Regions from separate parts of the Blastochloris viridis genome, predicted to be linked through region 1. Evidence: riboswitches for the same ligand, from Rfam matches in the RefSeq annotation. Region 1 holds a riboswitch; the other holds the start of a gene.
What was found. A riboswitch is a leader RNA that binds a small molecule or an ion and turns the genes downstream of it on or off. The one in region 1 is predicted to bind thiamine pyrophosphate.
Positions count from the first base shown of each region.

Region 2: it holds a riboswitch for thiamine pyrophosphate, as region 1 does, so the genes downstream of both, thiS (sulfur carrier protein ThiS) here and thiC (phosphomethylpyrimidine synthase ThiC) in region 1, are expected to answer to the same signal.

Region 1 covers NZ_CP012946.1:3,402,118-3,406,273, forward strand. Annotated here, with positions in the region: gene BVIR_RS14815 (carbamoyltransferase C-terminal domain-containing protein) at 137-1,843, shown strand; gene BVIR_RS14820 (hypothetical protein) at 2,110-2,598, opposite strand; TPP riboswitch at 2,740-2,846, shown strand; gene thiC (phosphomethylpyrimidine synthase ThiC) at 2,979-4,156, shown strand, end outside.
Region 2 covers NZ_CP012946.1:2,124,332-2,128,487, forward strand. Annotated here, with positions in the region: gene queF (preQ(1) synthase) at 28-480, shown strand; gene BVIR_RS09380 (thiamine phosphate synthase) at 589-1,227, opposite strand; gene thiG (thiazole synthase) at 1,224-1,991, opposite strand; gene thiS (sulfur carrier protein ThiS) at 2,052-2,267, opposite strand; TPP riboswitch at 2,337-2,434, opposite strand; gene BVIR_RS09395 (MFS transporter) at 2,486-3,676, opposite strand; gene kdsA (3-deoxy-8-phosphooctulonate synthase) at 3,692-4,156, opposite strand, start outside.

The sequences.
Region 1 (4,156 bases):
CTTCCGGCAATGGACAATGCCGGCGGCGACCGTTAAGGCCCGAGATCGAGGGACAGCACCCGCTGCGGTCGAGAACGCGGCCGCCACGGCCGATCCGCCGCGCAGCGGATCATCATCGCGCATCAGGCGAGGCATCATGATCATCCTCGGCATCCACACCAACCACGACGCTTCGGCTGCGCTGTTCGACAACTACCGCATGGTGTCGGCGGTGGCGCTCGAGCGGCTGACCCGCATCAAGAGCGACGGCTACCGCTACCCGGCCGAGGCGGTCGAGGAATGCCTTGCCATTGCCGGGCTGAGGCGCGAGGACGTCGACGTCATCGCGCTGCCGCGCTCGGAATTCGCGCCGAAATACTTCAAGCGCCAAGCGTGGTGGTCACGAGCGAAAGCCGACGGCGAGGGCCGGGTCGATCTGTTCCGCCAGATGGCGCTCCATCTCGGCGCGGCGCCGGACACCATCTTCGACGTCAAGCTGTGGCTCGATGACCACGGCTTTTCGCCCTCCACCCGCGTCCACTTCTACAACCACCACAACGCCCATGCTTTGGGCGCGCTGTTCCACACCGACTGGTCGGACGCGCTCATCTACACCGCCGACGGTTATGGCGACCGCGTCAACGCCTCCGCCCGCCAGTTCAAAGACGGCAAGCTGACCGCGCTGTGGGGCGACGATCGCGACGGCCTCAAGCTGCTCGGCTATGAGGGCGCGCGCTCATCGATCGGGCAGCTCTATCTGGAGGTGACGGCGGCGCTCGGCTTCAAACCGCTGCGCCACGAGGGCAAGGTGCTGGGCCTTGCTGCCTGGGGCAAACCGGTGTTCGCGCCCGAGCTACGCGCCAACTACACCGTCGACGCGCTGGGCCGCACCCACGGCAAGATGCGCCTCAAGGATCTGCGCCGCCGCCTCCAGGAAATGGTGAAGAGCGCGCCGCGCGAGGACGTCGCCGCGTCGGTGCAGAGCGTGCTGGAGGACGTGGTACTGGAGGCGGTCGGCAACATCCTCCAACGCCACCCGGCCAAGGCGCTCGGCCTCGCCGGCGGGGTGTTCGCCAACGTCAAGCTCAACCAGCGCCTGGCCGAGCGCTTTCCGTTCGATGAGCTGTTCGTCTATCCGGCAATGTCGGACGCCGGCATCGCCGCCGGCGGCGTGCTGGAGTTCCTGCTTCAGCGCGACGGGCTGCCGGCCTGGCTGGGTCGGCGCTACCGTTTCGGCGCGCTCTATTACGGCCGCGACTTCGACGCCGATGCCGAAGACGCCTTCCGCGCCGCTGGCGCCTACGCCGAATATGTCGGCGACCCCGCCGCCGAGGCGGCGCGGCGCATCGCCGAGGGCGCCATCGTCGGCACCTTCCTGGGTCCGATGGAATATGGCCCGCGGGCGCTCGGTGCGCGCTCGATCATGGCGCGCGCCATCGACCGCTCCATCAACGACACCCTCAACAAACGGCTCGACCGCACCGAGTTCATGCCGTTCGCACCGGTGGTGCGCATCGAGCGCTACGCCGAGGTTTTTGAACTGCCGAAGAGCCTCGTCTACCCGGCCAATTTCATGACCACCACCTGTGATGTGAAGCCCGCTTGGCGCGACAAGGTTCCGGCCGTCACCCACGTCGACGGCACCGCCCGGCCACAGTTGATCAGCCGCGGCCAGAACCGGGTTTATTGGGACATCCTGGACGAATACGAGAAGCTCACCGGCCTGCCGGTCTTGATCAACACCTCGTTCAACGTCCACGAGGAGCCGATCATCAACGCGCCGGTCGAATGCGTCCGCGCCCTCAAGGACAGGCGGGTCGACCTCGTCGTCACCCAGGGCGCGATCTGGAGCTTTGCCGGCTAAAGTCGCCCTATCAAGGGGTATCGGACCTGGCCCGTCATGCCCGCGCTCGTCGCGAGCATCCAGGTCCTATCCGGTTTCCGCCTGGTCGGTTCGTGATCCCGGAAACAACGTCGCCGAAAAGTCCTTGATCGGAAATTCTATTTTCCGACGACCGCATACGAAAAACCGGCCTGATCGTCCGGATTTGTATTAAATGCCTAGGAAAGACGTGGATGGCCGGGACAAAGCCCGGCCATGACGGCGACAGAGTTCCATGACCGCCGGCGTCAGTCGACTTTCTTGATGCTGTTGACGATGGCCGTCAGCGCCGCGGCGTTGGCCTTCTCGCCCTCCTCGGAGCCCCAATAGGTCACGATGATCGCGGTGGTCGGGCTGGCAACGATGACGCCGACACTGACCTCGGTCGCCGCATCGTCCTCGTCGACACCTTTGTACTCGATGAAAAAAGCGTCCAGGCCGCCGATCTTGCCTTCCGACCGCTTCTCGGTCTTCTGGTCGATGCGGACGCCTTCGCTGATCAGATAGGCGACCGCCTGGGTGACGGCGTCCTCCAGCTTCGAGATGCTGGCGACTTCGGCCGCGATATAGATTTCCTCGTCTTTGGAGGTCGACTCCACGCCCCTGTCGATTTCGTCGGTGTCCCAGTCGTCCGGCAGGGTGATGGCGGCAACCGGCGGCGTGCCGAGGCGGAAGGTGGCGGCCTCGGCCGCGGCCGTGAACGCCAGCGAAGCAACGACTGCGAAAATCATCCGCATGGGAAGCCCTCAATTGCAGAGAAGCCCAGCGTGGCATGGCGCGCGATTTACCGCCAGAGCCCTGGTGGGGGACGCGGCGGCCGGCACCGCTATGCCGCAGCCCTCCCGGCTTGACGCCGGCGCTGGCTTTCCGCACAGTCCGCCCGTCCGAAGGGGGGCCCCGTGCGGGGCTGAGATCGGGAGCGCCCGACCACCCTTTGAACCTGAACCGGTTCGTACCGGCGGAGGGATGCGGACGTCGCGGGCCAGCGGGCTCAGCGCTTCTCACTCAACTCCGGTACCGGCGCGTTGATCTGCCGCACAGCGGCAGCTTCGGCGCGCCGTCCGCGGCAAGCGGCGCCGGTGCTGCGGGAGAAACGCGACAACGACAGGCCGTCCAGATGACCATCCACACCAAGCCCGCCTTCGCCGTCACCACCGGTCCGCTCAAAGGCTCGCGCAAGGTCTATGACGCCGGCCGGCGCTTCCCCGAGTTGCGGGTGCCAGGCCGCGCCATTGAGGTCGAAGGCGAGCCCAGCGTGCGGGTCTACGATCCATCAGGTCCCTTCACCGACGCCGAGGCCTTGATCGACATCGCGGCCGGCCTGCCGCGTCACCGCGAGCCTTGGGTGCGCGCCCGCGGCGACGTCGAGGTGGTCGCGGCCACCGCCATTCCGCCGCTCGGCAAGGCCGGCGCGGTGCCGGCGTTTCCGGTGAAGCATCGCCCGCTGCGCGGAAAGCCCGGCGCGGTGCCGACCCAGCTCGCCTACGCCCGCGCCGGCATCGTCACGCCGGAGATGGAATTTGTTGCCATCCGCGAGAATCTCGGCCGCACCAAAGCCGCCGAGCAGGCGCGCGACGGCGAGGATTTCGGCGCGTCGATCCCCGATCTCGTCACGCCGGAATTCGTGCGTGATGAAGTTGCGCGCGGCCGCGCCATCATCCCCGCCAACATCAACCACGCCGAGCTTGAGCCGGCGATCATCGGCCGCAACTTCCTCACCAAGATCAACGCCAATATCGGCAACTCGGCCGTATTGTCGTCGGTCGCCGACGAGGTCGACAAGCTGGTGTGGGCGATCCGCTGGGGCGCCGATACGGTGATGGATCTCTCCACCGGCCGCGACATCCACAACATCCGCGAATGGATCGTGCGCAATGCGCCGGTGCCGATCGGCACCGTTCCGCTCTATCAGGCGCTGGAGAAGGTCGGCGGCATCGCCGAGGATCTGACCTGGGAGGTCTATCGCGACACCCTGATCGAGCAGTGCGAGCAAGGCGTGGATTACTTCACCGTCCACGCCGGCGTGCGCCTCGCCTACATCCCGCTCACCGCGAACCGCGTCACCGGCATCGTCTCGCGCGGCGGCTCGATCATGGCCAAGTGGTGCCTCGCCCACCACACCGAGAGCTTTCTCTACACCCGCTTCCGCGACATCTGCGAGATCCTCGCCGCCTATGACGTGGCGTTCTCGCTCGGCGACGGCCTCAGGCCGGGCTCGATCGCGGACGCCAACGACCGCGCCCAGTTCGCCGAGCTGGAGACGCTGGGCGAATTGACGAAAATCGCCTGGGACCA
Region 2 (4,156 bases), 1.3 Mb from region 1:
AGCAGAACTGTCGGATAGGACGGGTTCATGACAACAGAAACACATCTTCAGCTCGGCCGTCATGTCGCCCTGCCCGCCTCGCCCGACCAGGCGCTGCTGGAGCGCGTGCCGAACCCCCACGCCGATACCAACTACGTCGCCCGCTTCACCTGCCCGGAATTCACCTCGCTGTGCCCGGTGACCGGCCAGCCCGACTTTGCGCTCCTGGTGATCGACTATGTTCCCGGCGACTGGCTGGTGGAGTCGAAATCGCTGAAACTCTACCTCGCCTCGTTCCGCAACCACGGCGCCTTCCACGAGGACTGCACCATCGCGGTTGGCAAGAAGCTGGCGAGCCTGCTGGAGCCGCGCTGGCTGCGGATCGGCGGCTACTGGTTTCCGCGCGGGGGCATGCCGATCGACATCTTCTGGCAGACCGCCGCGCCGCCGCAGGGCCTGTTCATCCCCGACCAGGGCGTGCCGCCATATCGCGGGCGGTGAGGTTCGCGTCAGATGTCTTCGGACGGCCCCGGGGCGCGGGCCTGCGGCCCTTGCCCCGACAGGCTGGATTGCAGGATTCTGCATCGGGCAGAATAGAGGGCGCGAAGGTCACCCGGGCCGGCCCGAAGAGACGCCGGCGGGACGCTTCATGGATGCGAACAGTTCCCGCACGTCCGCGCCAGGGTCGGAGGCCCGCATCACGCCGCCCATCACGGCGATGCCGGCGGCGCCGGCCGTGAGGCAGCCCGGCACCTGCTGCGGCGCAATGCCGCCGAGCGCGATCACCGGCCGGCCGGCAGCGGCCACCATCGCCGCAAGGCCGGCGTGCCCCAGCGCCGGGCCGTAGCCCGGCTTGCTCTGGGTGAGGAATACCGGCGCGGCGATGACATAATCGGCGGCCGGGTCCGCCACGCCGGGCCGGTGCAGCGACAGCCCGACCAGCGCGCCGGGCCCGAGCACGGCGCGGGCGTGTGATACGTCGCCACCCTCCGGCAGATGAACGCCGTCGAGCCCCGCCTCTGCCGCCAATTCGGGCTGGCCGTGCAGAGTCAGCATGGCGCCAAAGCTGCGCGCCAACGGCAACAGCGCGCGCGCCAGTGCCGCCTGCTCGGCCGCCGGCAGATCCTTCTCGCGCAGGCTGGCCCAGCGGCAGCCGGCGGCAAACGCCGCCGCCAGCACCTCGTCCAGCGGGCGCACCGCCTGCTTGCGGTCGGTGATCAGCAGCAATGGCGGGTCGGGCAGCCTCACGACCCGACCAGACCCGCCGTCGGGCTCGACGGGTTGGCCTGGAAGCGGCGGGGAATACGGCCGGCGAGCCGGGCAAGCCGGCCGCCTTCCACCGCCGCCCTCATCGCCGCCGCCATCTTCACCGGGTCGGCGGCCTGGGCGACGGCGGTGTTGAGCAGCACCGCGGCGCAACCAAGCTCCAGCGCCTGGGCGGCGTCCGACGCGGTGCCGAGGCCGGCGTCGAGGATCACCGGCACGGCCGAGCGGGCGCAGATCACCTCGATCAAAGCCGGGTTCTTGATGCCGTGGCCGGAGCCGATCGGCGAGCCCAGCGGCATCACCGCCACCGCGCCGGCGTCGGCGAGCTTGCGACAGCTCACCGGGTCTTCGTTGCAATAGGGCAGCACCACGAAGCCGCGGTCGACCAGGATGCGGGTGGCGGCGATGGTGCCCTCGACGTCCGGATAGAGCAGCTCCTTATCGCCGATCACCTCCAGCTTGATCCAGTTGGTGCCGAGCGCCTCCCGCGCCAGCTCGGCGGTCAGCACCGCCTCATCGACGCTGTAGCAGCCGGCGGTGTTGGGCAGGAAATGATAGCCGGCCAGCTTCTCGATCAGCGGTGCGTCCTCGCCAGCGAGGTTCATGCGGCGGATCGCCAGTGTCACCATCTCGGTGCCGCTGGCCTTGAGCGCCTCCAGCAGCGTGTCGTTGCTCGGATACTTGCCGGTGCCGAGAAACAGCCGCGAGGTGAAAGTGCGGTCGGCAATGGTCAACGTGTCGGTCATTTTTCTTCTTTCACAGGTATTTGCTGCGTATTACGCAAGTGAGCTGCGAGGTGTGCCACCTCAGCCGCCCTGCCGGGCCAGCACGATCTCGACGGCATCGCCCGGCACCAAGGTCACCTGGTCCCAGTCGGCGCGCCGGACCACCGCGCCATTGACCGCGACCGCGACGCCGCGGCCGCCCTCGGGAATGTCGACATGCTCGGCGATCAGGGCGGCGAGCGAGGCTGAGCGCAGCGGCGCCTCCACGCCGTTCAGGCGGATGGTTGGTTCAGCCATGAATGGTCTCCGGCGGGCCTGACCGCGACCGGCGGCATGCAGACAAGCGCTGTAACGACGAGCGTTGTTTCGCTGGCATCTGCGCCTCCCTTCGCTGGCATGACCCAGACAGGTTCGATGGGTGTGATCTCAGCCGCACGGACAGCGCGGCACCCCAGGCGTTCCAAACATCGGCGATCCTGCCACCGGCCGCAAGCCGGGCCGGCGGCTTTGCCGCATCATTTGTTCGGCAGCACCCTTGGCGCCACCACCGCCAGCACCAGCAGCCCAATGCCGGAGGCAAGGAACGCCACCGGATAGCCGAACGCGGCGTGGGTCAGGCCGAACAGCACCGGCCCCATCGCGTTGCCGACGAAGAAAGCGGCGGCGAACAGCGACACCGCCAGCCCGCGCGCCGTCGGCGCAAGCTCGGTGGCCTGGGTCTGGAACATGTTGTGCATGAAATAGAACAGGCAGCCGCACACCATCAGGGTGACGATGTCGATGAACCATGGCTTGGGGATGACCAGCACCGCCAGCATCATGGCCATGCCGATGCCTCCGATGCGGATCAACGCGGCCGGGCCGAGTCGACGGATCAGAATGCCGACGATCACGCTGAACACGATACCGCCAACCCCGAAGCCGCCGATCAGGAGGCCGGCCTCGGTCGGGCCGCCGCCGCCATGGCTGATCAGAAAATCGGCGATGTAGGGGAACCCGCCGAACATCGAGGCGCCCTCCAGCGCCACGCAGCCGTAGAGCACCAACGCCCGCGGATTGGACAGCACGGCGCGGTAGCTCTGGGCGATGCCGGCGCGGTTCGGCCATTGCCGCACCACGCCCTGCCGCGGGCGGAGCTTCAGCCCGACCAGAACCGCGGCGATGGCCGCCACCACGCTGGCGGAGCCGAACACCGCCTGCCAACCGAACTGTTCGGCAATCACGCCGGCGCTGGCGCCGCCGACCATCTGGCCGAGGATCACCGCCGAGATGAACCGTCCGAGCGCGATCGGCCGGGTCGCCAGTTCGACGCGGTCACCGATCGCCGCCAGCGACAGCGGAATGATCCCGCCGGCGACCAGCCCGGTCAGGATGCGCAGACCGACCAGGCTCTCGAAGTTCGGCGCGAACACCGACAGCGCCAGCGCCACCGCCAGCGCCGCGGTCGCGATGCTGATCATTCGGGCCTTGCCGAGCGCATCGCCGATCGGTCCCAGGATCGGCTGACCGATGGCGTAGGTGATACCGTAGGCGGTGGACAGCAGCGCCACGGTCCCGACGGTCTGGCCGAACACGTCGGCCAGGATCGGCACCACCGGATCGGTGGCCCGCATGGTGAAGGCGGAGGCAAAGCCGGCAAGGCCCAAAATGACGATGAGCCGCGTCGGGTACGCGCCGGGTGCGGGGGATGCGGGGGATGCGGTCATGGGCTCGGTGTGGCTTCAGGCGGAGCGACGCGCCTTGGCCAGGGCATCGAACGCCATCAGTTCGGCGATGAGGCCCTCGAACGCCGCCAGCGGCACCATGTTGGGACCGTCGGAAAAGGCGCGGTCGGGGTCGGGGTGGGTCTCGATGAACACGCCGGCGACGCCGACCGCCACCGCGGCGCGCGCCAACACCGGCACGAACTCGCGCTGGCCGCCGGAGGCGGTGCCGCGTCCGCCCGGCTGCTGTACCGAATGGGTGGCGTCGAAAATCACCGGCGCGCCGGTCTCAGCGAGCTGCGGCAGCGCCCGCATGTCGGTGACCAAAGTGTTGTAGCCGAACGAGGTGCCGCGCTCGGTGACCATCACGTTGGGGTTGCCGGCGCCGGCAACCTTGGCCACCACATTGGCCATGTCCCACGGCGCCAGGAACTGGCCCTTCTTGACATTGACCACCTTGCCGGTGGCCGCAGCCGCCAGCAA